DNA from 3 places in the Photobacterium carnosum genome. Region 3 is predicted to be linked to each of the others. Evidence: predicted binding sites of a transcription regulator. Region 3 holds the regulator's gene; each other region holds the start of a gene.
The links. The regulator PurR, encoded in region 3, represses purine synthesis genes. The targets are predictions, from matches to a motif close to TNANGNAAACGTTTNCNTNA.
Positions count from the first base shown of each region.

Region 1: the regulator PurR is predicted to act here: its motif matches at 2,780-2,799, upstream of purL (phosphoribosylformylglycinamidine synthase).
Region 2: the regulator PurR is predicted to act here: its motif matches at 1,734-1,753, upstream of GLP24_RS16315 (NupC/NupG family nucleoside CNT transporter).

Region 1 covers NZ_WMDN01000002.1:2,482-6,743, reverse strand. Annotated here, with positions in the region: gene purL (phosphoribosylformylglycinamidine synthase) at 1-2,611, opposite strand, end outside; gene mltF (membrane-bound lytic murein transglycosylase MltF) at 3,007-4,262, shown strand, end outside.
Region 2 covers NZ_WMDN01000022.1:32,269-36,530, forward strand. Annotated here, with positions in the region: gene GLP24_RS16305 (phosphate ABC transporter substrate-binding protein) at 1-495, opposite strand, end outside; gene GLP24_RS16310 (LysR family transcriptional regulator) at 799-1,713, shown strand; gene GLP24_RS16315 (NupC/NupG family nucleoside CNT transporter) at 1,977-3,200, shown strand; gene GLP24_RS16320 (hypothetical protein) at 3,297-3,572, shown strand; gene GLP24_RS16325 (DUF805 domain-containing protein) at 3,592-3,978, shown strand; gene GLP24_RS16330 (hypothetical protein) at 4,192-4,262, shown strand, end outside.
Region 3 covers NZ_WMDN01000003.1:103,976-108,237, forward strand. Annotated here, with positions in the region: gene GLP24_RS04060 (carboxymuconolactone decarboxylase family protein) at 1-189, opposite strand, end outside; gene GLP24_RS04065 (TfoX/Sxy family DNA transformation protein) at 665-1,252, opposite strand; gene purR (HTH-type transcriptional repressor PurR) at 1,626-2,630, opposite strand; gene GLP24_RS04075 (heme ABC transporter ATP-binding protein) at 3,008-3,799, opposite strand; gene GLP24_RS04080 (FecCD family ABC transporter permease) at 3,796-4,262, opposite strand, start outside.

The sequences.
Region 1 (4,262 bases), on a different contig from region 3:
CATAGAAGAAGCCTTTCAATAATTCAGGGCTATCAACATCTGCCGCTTTATCACCCAATTGTTTATAAACCTGAGCCAACGCAGTTGCACCAAGGCGGTTTTGACCACAACCAAGATCCACCAGCAATAAACTTGATTCGCCTTTATCTGTACGTAATTGTGGGGTCACTGTTTTACGAACATCTTCAACACGACCAAACGCGGTGATCACTAATGACAATGGTGATGTCACTTGTTTCTCTTCACCATCCTGTTGCCACTTGGTCTTCATCGACATGGAATCTTTACCGACAGGGATCGTTAACCCTAATGCGGGGCATAACTCTTCACCAATGGCTTTTACTGCTTCATATAAACCTGCATCTTCACCTGGGTGACCTGCTGGTGACATCCAATTAGCCGATAAATTAATCCGCTTCATATCACCAATATCCGTACCGGCAATATTAGTAATCGCTTCACCAACAGCTAAACGTGCAGAGGCTCCAAAGTTAAGTAATGCCACAGGGGTACGCTCACCCATCGACATCGCTTCACCGTGATAAGTATCATAACTTGCTGCGGTAACGGCACAGTTAGCCACGGGCACCTGCCAAGGACCAACCATCTGATCGCGTGCAACCAATCCGGTCACACTGCGATCACCGATGGTGATCAAAAAGGTTTTTTCAGCCACGGCCGGTAAACGTAAGATGCGCTGAGTGGCATCTTCAACGGTTATTTCACTGCGATCAAGAGGTTCACCAATCACTGTTAATGTTGTGGCATCACGGTGCATTTTAGGTGCTTTACCCAATAGAATATCCATTGGTATATCAATGGGAGTGTTATCGAAATGGCTATCTTCAAGGCTTAAATGGCGCTCAGCGGTTGCTTCACCTACCACCGCATAAGGGGCACGTTCACGCTGACAAATCGCATCAAAGGTTGCCATATTTTCAGGGGCGATTGCGAGGACATAACGCTCTTGTGATTCATTACACCAAATCTCAAGTGGGCTCATTCCTAGTTCATCATTTGGTACGTCACGTAATTGGAACTTACCACCACGCTCACCGTCATTGACTAATTCAGGTAACGCATTAGAAATACCACCTGCGCCAACATCGTGAATAAATGCAATCGGGTTGTCATCACCCATCTGCCAACAACCATCAATCACTTCCTGACAACGACGTTCCATTTCTGGGTTTTCACGCTGTACTGAAGCAAAATCTAAATCTTCGGCAGATTGCCCGGATGCCATTGATGACGCCGCACCACCACCAAGACCAATATTCATTGCCGGACCGCCAAGAACAATTAACTTAGCGCCAACAGGAATCTCTTTTTTCTGCACATGATCAGCACGAATATTACCCATGCCACCCGCAATCATAATTGGCTTATGGTAACCACGGACTTCTTCACCCGCATGAGAGGTCACTTTTTCTTCGTAAGTACGGAAATAACCCAGAAGATTAGGACGACCAAATTCGTTATTAAATGCCGCACCACCAAGAGGACCTTCGAGCATGATATCAAGTGCAGTCACGATACGATCTGGCTTACCAAAATCGGTTTCCCATGGCTGTTCAAAACCCGGCACGCGTAAGTTCGATACTGAAAATCCGACTAAGCCTGCTTTAGGTTTGCCACCAATACCGGTTGCGCCTTCATCACGAATTTCACCGCCAGAACCTGTTGCTGCGCCAGGCCATGGTGAAATTGCCGTTGGGTGGTTATGGGTTTCAACTTTCATCAAGATATGAGTATCTTCTTGATGATAGGTATATTGACGTGAGAGTGGATCAGGGAAGAAACGCCCAACATGAGAACCTTCCATAACCGCGGCATTGTCTTTATAGGCTGACAATACGTGCTCGTGATTATGTTCGTAGGTGTTTTTGATCATTTTAAATAATGATTTTGGTTGATCGACACCATCAATCGTCCAATCAGCATTAAAAATCTTATGGCGGCAATGTTCTGAGTTCGCTTGAGCAAACATCATTAATTCAATGTCATTTGGATTACGCTCAAGCTTAGTGAAATTTTCAACCAAGTAATCAATTTCATCGTCTGCTAACGCTAGGCCCAAGGTGATGTTCGCTTGCTCTAATGCTTGGCGACCACCCGTTAAAATATCAACACTTTTAACCGCTGCGGGTTGTGCTTGACTAAATAACACCGTCGCAGATTCCACATTATCTAACACCACTTCCATCATCCGATCATGAAGTAATGCTTTGAAGCCATGCAATTGTAATGTGGTTAGCGTCGATGATGATTCAACATAATATGCCGTGCCACGCTCAAGACGTTTAATGGTCGTTAAGCCACAATTACGCGCAATATCGGTCGACTTTGAAGACCAAGGAGAAATCGTGCCAGCACGAGGAGTAACAACTAGCAATAAACCTTTAGGCTCATGCTCTGCAATCGTAGGACCATATGTGAGTAGACTTGTTAGTTTAGCTTGTTCATCAGCTGTTAACGTTGCTGCCACATCAGCAAAATGCATAAACTCAGCATAAATACTGGTAATTGGCAGATTTAACTCATGACAACGCTCAAGTAACTTATTAACGCGAAACTCAGACAAAGCGGGTGAACCACGCAAAATTTCCATGTGCAAAGGTCTCTCGATTAGCAGATTAAAAAAAGTGATATTGAGGTAAGTTTCAAGTCATAGAAACTTACCTCAATAGCACTTAGAACAAGACTATTCACTGCTTAACTATCACAACGTTATTCACGAACACCTAGTATAATGGAATTTTTTTTGTGATGTAACACTTGACGCAACCGTTTGCGTCTTTTTTTTCAATCCTCATCAAAATATCAAAAAAATACCACCCGTTGTTATTTTTGGGTTACTTTTTAACCAAAAAATAGTCCAAAGTCGCTTTATTTATTCCAATATCTAAATTATGACTACCAATCAAACAGTTCAACTTTGCGCAATTAACAGGGTTTGATATAAAGAACGTTCATTATTACTATAGGTTCGCTTAGTTGATAAATATTCAGTTCTTCACTCTACTACGTCGTTTTATAAGTCTGCTGTTACTCATGATGTTGACCAATGGCTGTCAATGGCAAGAAAACACGCCCACCAGCCTTGAGAAAATTCGAGAAAGTGGTGTATTACGAGTAGGAACTTTAAATAACCAACTGTCTTATTATATTGGCGCAGATGGTCCAACAGGGTTGGATTATGAACTAGCACAAGCCTTTGCTAAAAAACTCGATGTTAAACTTGAAATAACCTCCATGTTTACCCTCTCTGAATTATTTCCTGCATTAGAACGTGGCGATATTGATATTATTGCTGCGGGACTCACAGTGACGCCAGATCGTCTTCAAGGCTATCATCCTGCACCAGCTTATTATTACGCGAGCCAAATCCTGGTTTATAAAAAAGGCCAACGTCGACCGCGCAATCTCGCTGAATTAGCGAAAAATAATAAACACTTAGCTGTAGTAAAAGGCTCAAGTCATGAGCAAAAATTAAAGCTTATTCGTAATACCCATCCAACCTTGAAATGGCAGTCAATTCCAGAATCAGATATTAATGATCTGTTAATAAAAGTCGCAGCAGGTGAACTTGATTATACCGTTGCCGATTCTGTCGACGTGGCATTATTGCAACGCATTCATCCTGATATTGCTATCGCTATTGAACTGACGCAAGACGAGCCGGTAAGCTGGTTTGTAAAGCAAAGTAGCAACGATAGTTTGTATGCGTTAATGATTGAGTTTTTTGGTCAAATGAAACAAAACGGCACCATGACGCGACTAGAAGAGAAATATTTAGGCCATATTGATCAATTTGATTATGTCGATACTCGCGCCTTTTTACGCGCAATCAACAATACCTTGCCGCAATGGGAAGCGTTATTTAAACAATATGCTAACGGTTTTGATTGGCGTTTATTAGCCGCTCTCTCTTATCAAGAATCGCATTGGGATCCACAAGCAGTATCTCCAACCGGTGTACGAGGTATGATGATGCTCACGTTACCAACAGCAGAATCAGTGGGTGTTACTAATCGTTTAGATCCAGAACAAAGTATTCGTGGAGGCAGTGAGTATCTACGGAAGATGATTGCACGTGTACCAGATAGTATTGAAGAACATGAGAAAGTCTGGTTTGCACTCGCTTCTTATAACGTCGGTTTTGGCCATTTAATGGATGCACGTCGATTAACTAAAGCGCAAGGAGGAAACCCTGATACTTGGGTTGATGTGAAACAGCGCTTACCATTACTAGGACAACG
Region 2 (4,262 bases), on a different contig from region 3:
AATTTTTTTCTTTAGTGACATGATGTCTTCAAATGCACCGCGGGTGCCAGAAGCTGTATCACGGGTAGCAACAACAATCGGCTTATCTTCACCACCGACTTGATTCCAGTTTGTTACGTTACCTTTGTAGATTTCAGCAATTTGTTCTTTAGTTAAATCGGTTATAGGGTTGCTGTTGTTAACCACAACGGCGATGCCATCACGAGCGATCACGACTTCTTTTATTTGTGGTGATTCTTCTGCGGTTTTTAAACTGCGAGATGACATGCCTAGATCAGCAGAGCCATCGTGAGCAACGCGAATACCTGCTGATGATCCTGGCCCTTGAACTTCTACAGTGACATCGTTAGATTTTGCATACGTCTCACCCAATACTTCCATGAGGGGCGAAACGGAGCTAGAACCTACAACAGAGATAGTCTCGCCAGCAAACGCCGTAGAACTAACAGCAAATGAACTGACAACAACAATTGCGCTGATAATCTTTGTTTTCATTTTCCTAATCCTTTCTTGTTGGGTAAAACGCCAATAGGTTTGAATGAACAGAACAAAGATTAAAAAAGTTATATGACAATAATGTTTCAGAAGTTTGAACACTCTATGAATGTTGTAATGAAACACGGAAAAGTATGTAACACGTTGTTTGGTTGTTGTATGTTATTTCTGATGAAAAGAAGGAATCAATATTCAGTAAATAACGAGATAACATATACTATCAACTAGAAATAGTATTTACGGTAACACCAGTATTAACGTATTTGAGTTATTATGATTTTTTATTAGATATAAAGGTTGTAGATGTTAAAAAAAGCACAGCAAATGATTGTTTTCAATGCTCTTACTAAACAACAAAGCTTTACTAAAGCCGCGCAGTTACTTGATATTTCACGCACTCAAGTAAGTAAATTGATTCAACAATTAGAACAGCGATTGGGGGTGCAATTGGTGCAACGCACAACGCGATCATTTGCATTAACCGAGGCAGGGCGTTTATTTGCTAAGCACTGTGAAAAAGTAGCGGAAGAAATAAATGAAGCAGAAAGTGAGTTATTAGGGAGTGAAGATAACTCTCAAGGTTTACTACGCGTTGGTATCGCACAATCTTTTGCTTCTAATCATGTTGCGCCTTATATCAATGAGTTTCATGCTCAGCATCCATTAATCAATTTAGAATTGAGTTTGTTTGATCATCGAGTTGATTTAATTGCGGAACAGCTTGATCTTTGGATTGGATTTATGGACTCACCACCAGAAGGCTTTGTGGCTCGTCATTTGAGTAATTGTGATTTTGTGCTGGTGGCAAGTCCTGAATATTTAGCAACCCATGGTGTGCCTTATCAACCAAGTGACCTAACGGAACATAATTGTATTATTTATTTTAGTCGTGAACGTAAAGATAATGTTTGGAGTTTTAGTCAGCAAAATAAAAATCAGGATATTAAAGTGACAGGTAATTATCGGGTCGATTCTGCGGATGCGGTTCGTGATGCAACGATTGCGGGTAATGGTATTGGCTATTTAGCAACGTATTTATTAACTGATGAGATCCGTCAAGGTAAGTTAATTCGACTGATGCCAGATTGGCAATTAACCCAACATATGCCGCTCTATGCGGTCTATCCAAGACATAAATTTTTACCCAATAAAGTGAATCTGTTTATTGCATTTATTCGTCGTCATATAGATATGGGTAATATTCTCTGTAAATGGTAATGATGTAAAAAGCAGCGATCTCACGCAAACGGTTGGCTAAAAAGAATGAAAAATTGTTTCAAATTGTAATTATTAGAGGTAATAGTATCCCTCAGGGGAACTAATGCGACGATTTTCGTTTGCTTAGGTTGAAAATAATGCAATTTAACGGTGTTTTGTTAGATTACTGTTATTTGCAGTAACAATTTGATCCTTGTCACACTTTTTTTTATGAATACACTCTCTCCGCAATCGTTTACTACACCAAACATTGGGGAATAATTTTGCATTATCTCATCGGCATACTCGGTATATTTGTTATTTTTGTGGTGGGTTTTTTATTTTCTGAAAACCGATCTGCAGTGAACTGGCGCAGTGTGCTTGGTGCTTTTTGCATTCAGGTTTTATTTGCTGCTTTTATTCTTTATGTGCCAGTTGGTCGCGTAGTCTTAAATAGTGTGTCTGGTGCAGTATCTGGGGTTATTGAATATGGCCATGAAGGTACGTCGTTCTTATTTGGTCAGCTAGCTCAATTTAAACTGGGCTTTATTTTTGCGGTTAATGTATTACCTTCTATTGTCTTCTTCTCTGCATTAATTTCCGTATTATATTATGTTGGCATAATGAAGTGGGTGATTCGTGGTATTGGTGGCTTATTACAGCGCTTATTAGGTACTACACGCACTGAATCAATGTCTGCAACCGCGAATATCTTTGTTGGTTCTGTAGAAGCACCATTGGTTGTACGCCCATTTCTTGCTCGAATGACTCGTTCTGAATTATTTGCCGTAATGGTTGGCGGCTTAGCTTCTGTTGCTGGTGGTACCATGGTCGGTTACGCTGGTCTAGGGGTGCAATTAAAGTATCTTATTGCAGCAAGCTTCATGTCAGCTCCCGCAGGGTTGATGATGGCAAAACTGGTTGTGCCGCAAACCGAAGGCGTACACAGCATGGAAGACGAAGATGACGGCGAAGAAGATGAACCTGTTAACTTAGTTGATGCGGCTTCTCGTGGTGCATTAAGTGGCTTACAAATTGCGATGGCGGTTGGTGCAAGTTTATTGGCTGTTATTAGCTTAATTGCGATGGTGAATGGTGGCTTAGGTCATATTGGTCATTGGATTGGAATTAATGATCTTAGTTTAAATTTGATTTTTGGTTACCTGTTTGCGCCTGTTGCTTGGCTAATTGGTGTGCCTTGGTCAGAAGCAACGACGGCTGCCAGTCTTATTGGTACTAAAATTGCAGTAAATGAATTTATTGCATTTGCAGAATTAATGAAACCTGAAACGTTAGCTAAACTAAGTGAGCACTCACAAGCTATTGTAACGTTTGCCTTATGCGGTTTTGCAAATTTAACGTCTATTGCAATGTTGATGGGGGGATTAGGTGGCATTGTGCCGAAACGTCGTCCTGAAATTGCACGTTTAGGTATGAAGGCTATTTTCGCAGCAACTCTCGCTAATTTAATGAGTGCAACACTTGCAGGTTTATTTCTTCCTGTTTAAGAGTAGTATATTCCCATTATAAAATTAAAATAAACAGAGAGCTTGGCTCTCTGTTTTTGTTTCGAAGATAACGTACTGATAGTGGGAAAATAATCAATGAAATCTGACAGTGATAAACTCATAGCTAAACATGAACAATTGATTCATAGTGAAGGGCTAACAGTATATTCACACACGCAGCGAGATGATGGCGAGTGGATACAGCATTCATTGATGATTGACGGCTATAACGTGCCTTTTAAGTTTAAACGTAAAGCAAGATATAGGACACTTACTGGTGCAAAAGTAAATATGACCTATTATGTTGATTCAATGATTGTGGCAGGTTTAGAATTTGAAATAATGAAAGTTGTCCGCATCAAGCGTTGTTAATATTCACAAGGAAGATAGAATGAATTGGTATTTTGCCGTTATTCGTAAATATGCCCAATTTCAAGGGCGTTCACGTCGAAAAGAATTTTGGTTTTTTACTTTAATTAACGCATGTATAAGTCTAGCTTGTAGTCTTGTTGATACAACATTGCAGTTACCAACTGTAATGGAAGGTTATGGTGTGTTAGGTGCGTTATATGCAGCTTTTGCCTTTATTCCTACCGTTGCTGTAACCGTTCGTCGATTGCATGATCAAGATCGTACCGGTTGGTGGGCATTAATTATGTTAATACCAATTGTTGGCATTTTAGTGCTGCTTTATTTTATGGTACAAAACAGTACCGAAGGCAGCAACCGTTTTGGTCGTAATCCAAAACAGAATGATAATTCGACACTAAGCGTTTAAATTCGTTGCTATCTTTATTAAATGAACATGACCCAGTCTTCGGATTGGGTTTTTTTATTGAATAGAAACAGAAATAGAATCATTCATTCCATTCCTGAACAATGTGCTTTAGTATGATGTTATTAGCTAACTAAACTGTTTTGACCGAAACAGTATTTATATTCTGACCGAATATTGCTAATAAATTGAGTTTCATCGTTTAGGAGTACGATAATGACGCAACAACACCAATATAAACACTATCAATCCCCCTCATCACTGGCATCGCATGGTTTCTTTTCTGA
Region 3 (4,262 bases):
TCGCATAACGGCATCAATGGGGGATTTTTTACGATCAAGATAACCAAAGAACAAAGCCACTAACCAAAAAAGTACAGGTTTTCGTCCCCATAATTTAGCTGGATTGAGTATTTTGCCGAAATGGCGTTTTTGCAACCACAGTACCGGTTTGACCCACAATGAAAATGTTTTTTTGGTTAATATACGCAAGGTATGTCCTTATTAAATGAGAATCACATCGACTCTTAAGTAGCAAGACCGAGGTAACTAATATTGTATTTCATTTAATGACAAAATTTTTTTTTATTCAAAACATTATTGGAAATAATAAATAACAAATAATAATAACGAAAGTCATAATCGTTACATTAAGAGCAAAATGTGACGTGCGTATGTTATTTTTTATGATTAATAATAAAAAATAGTTAATAAAAGGTTTTATTTTATGGTTGTGACGGGGTTTGTAGAAATTAATGAATAAATATTTTATTTTCTTATTCTTTTTATGTGTTTAATTTACTTGTTCAATAAATGTACATTTTAGCGTGCGTTTATCATGTTTATTGATTTGGAATGGGTAATGTAAGGATTGTGTAGGGGTAGATACGTGTATTTGTTGGATAAATTAAAGAGGCACTGGGCCTCTTTATTCTTAAGCGTCACTTAGCCAGTTGACGGATATTTATTATAGTTTAGCTAGCAGTTCATTGCGTCTGCTTTCTGGTATTACTGACCAATGTTGGCCATGTATAGCGCCTTCCAATGCCCATAGTAACTCTAAACTTAATGATGCCTCTTGTCTTTTTTGTAATGCCTTATAGGCGTTGAGTGCACCAATATCATAGAGTTGATCAATCGTTTGAATTCCGACTTTTTTAAGCATCCTCTCATTTGAAAGCCGTAGGTTAGGTAAATCTTTTATTCTATCCGGAGTGCAACATTCTTTTGCTTTTTTATCAGCTTGTGCTGCTTCAAGAGAATATTTTGCTTGCTCTATTATTTTTTCAGGTTCTTCCCACCATTCATCAAGAATAGCGTAATGTTTTGTTCTGACGGGAAAACCTCGTTTTTCATAGATATAGGGTTTTAAACCCGCTTGTTTAAATTCCTCTTTTGTTTTTGCATTTGCTCGTAGATGGAGTTTATTATTAACGACCAGTGCGAACATTGTCTCACCTGCGAAAATACCAAAGCCACCAAACATGGAGCGAGATCTAACGTTGCCTAAATGATCTAATAGCTGTAATGAATTTTTTAATATTGGTTTGTCCATACTTCTACTCGGTGAATAAATGAGTGTCACCTAACATTAAAGTAGTTGTAAATTTACTTTATTATTAAAGTTATTTACGAGATAAATTGCCTACTCTAAATCATCCATGCATTACTCTATAAATAATACTATCAATAGTGAAGTATTATTTATATTTTGTAAGTCTTTTGCTTACTATTATATGTGTTTACAAGGTTCATTATATTCGATCTTTTAAAAAGGTAAGTTTTAATATTAATGACAGCTGATGAATCTGTGAGATTGCTCATGTTTTCTGACGGTAAGGATAGCGACGGTAGAGATAAGGATTGGATTGATTACGAATGGATGAAAAAGCCAATAGAAATATTGGCTTGATAAATAGGTTGTTATATTAGCGTAAATCTTTTACAGACTTGCGTTCAACGATTGCAGGTGCCATTTCAAAAATTTGACGCTCATGATCTTTGTTCTTCATTCGGTCCATTAGAATTTTAATGGCGGTTTTACCTAAACGACGTTTTGGCTGGTGGATTGTCGTTAATGGCGGTGCGAAGTAAGGTGCAAGATCAATGTTATCGTAACCAATAATTGAAATATCATCAGGAACACGTAACCCAGCTTGCTCAAAGGTACTAATAAGTGCCATTGCCATGATGTCATTAAAACAGAAAATAGCCGTTGGGCGCTCGGTCATTGCAATATATTTTTCAGCCGCTATAACCGCTGAATCACACTCAAAGTCACCTTCAAGGATCCAATCTTCGTTAACGGCTAAGTTAGCTTCAGCCATCGCTTTGTTGAAGCCTTTTAAACGTTCACGACAAGTGGTTTTCTCATTATGGCCAGATAAGCAACCAATGCGACTATGACCATGGTCAATAAAATATTTAGTCGCAAGATAGCCACCTTGCTCGGCGTTATCCTGAATTTTATCAGTATGTGGGCTTTCTGGACCCCAGTCCATTACAACCATAGGTAGGTCTTTTTGGCGCTCAAGCAGATCCAATAGTTTCTGATCAAGATCAGAACACATCACTAATAAGCCATCGACACGCTTTTCTGCAAGCATACGTAAATAATCATATTGCTTAGAAAGATTACCTTCAGTATTACATAAGATGAGTGTGTAACCTTCGCGGTAGCAGTACTCTTCAACACCATGTACAACTTCAGCAAAAAAAGGGTTAGTTGATTTAGTTACTAGCATACCAATAGTGCGAGTGGTATTACATTTTAGACTACGCGCAACAGCACTTGGTGCGTAATTAAGCTCTTCAACAGCAGCCAGTACTTTTTTTTGTGTGGCTTCTGCGACAAAGCGCGTTTTATTGATTACGTGTGAAACTGTTGTCGTTGAAACTCCAGCCATACGTGCAACATCTTTAATGGTCGCCATATTTATTCTTCTAATAATGAGTGCTAGAGTTGTTTCTAGCTAATTCTGTGGTACCAAATTGAATAATTACTGAGATGAATATAATTCAATGTATTTACGTAAACTCTCTCGTTAATTATTCAATTTGGCACCGATAATGTTTTATTACATACTTAAATGGTATTAACACCAAAAACCGCATTTGTTTGCGGCTTTTATAATTATTGCATATTTTTCAAGTGTAATCGCTTGCGTTCACATTTTACTGAGTGTTACGCGTAGTGCAACGTTTCAATTGTCTTGGAGTAAATTATTTGATAGCTATCAACAAAAAAACGTTAATTTCAGTAATTTTATCGTAAGGTTACTAAAATTTACTAGGTACGATCAACATAATATTATGATAGTAGATAAGGATAACCATGGACAGGATGAGGATGTACAGAAACGTGCCAGCCATAGATGCTATGAATTATTAGGGGGGTTAATGCTTGCCATGGTGAACCATCGGCTTGAATTTTACCATGCTGAATAATAACCATCCGTTGAGCATATTGTGCGGCTAAGTTGAGATCATGTAATACAATAATAACCGCCGCACCTTTAGCCGCCATTATTTGTGCCATTTGTAATGTTTTATGCTGGTGAGCTAAATCCAAGGCTGATGTCGGTTCATCTAACATTAGAATGCATTTATCATGTGCTTGGCTTAATTGGGTTAAAACGCGTGCGAAATGGATCCGTTGTTTTTCACCACCAGATAACGTTGGATATAAGCGTTGAGCAAGATGAATGACGTCAGTATCTTGCATGGTTTGGGTAGTAATTCGGTCAATTTCTTGACGTGATAAACATAGCGGCATCGTACCAAGCTCAACCACTTCTTTACAGGTAAAGGCAAATGAGAGCGAACTGTGTTGCGGCAAAATACCTAAATGACACGCTAGTTCAGATCGTTGCCAACTATTTATATCACGATCAAAAAATGCAACTTGACCACTTTCAGGCTCTATTTCACCGCACAGTATTTTAAGAAGGGTACTTTTACCTGCACCGTTAGGCCCGAGTAGTGCTGTTATTTCTCCTGCTTTTATATCGATACTAAAATTATCTAATAAGACTTTACCCGCCAGTGTTAACTGTAAATTACGTGCTGAAATTACAGTTGAGCGTGCTGAGGTTGCCGTCATGCGATTCTGCCTTTTTGTTTATTAAGTAGATAAATGAAGAATGGAGCGCCTAAAATGGCGGTAATAATACCCACGGGGAGTTCTTGCGGTGCAAACGCACTACGGGCGATCATATCGGCAACGAGTAAAATCAATGCGCCTAAAATAGCTGAAATGGGTAAGAGGGTTTTATGATTAGGACCTGAAATCATGCGTCCTAAATGGGGGATCACCAGACCAATAAAGCCAATCGGACCCGTAATAGCAACAGTAATACCTACACCCGCAGCACAGACAATAATTAAACTACGCTTTAGATGTTGAACATTTACCCCCATATGACGAGCTTCAGCTTCGCCCAATAAAAACGCATTAAGCGCATTTGCTTGGCGATAACAATAATAATAAATGACGACGAGGCTCACAAAAGCGAGGCCAATATTCGGCCACGTCGCTCCTGCTAACGAGCCCATTGACCATAAAG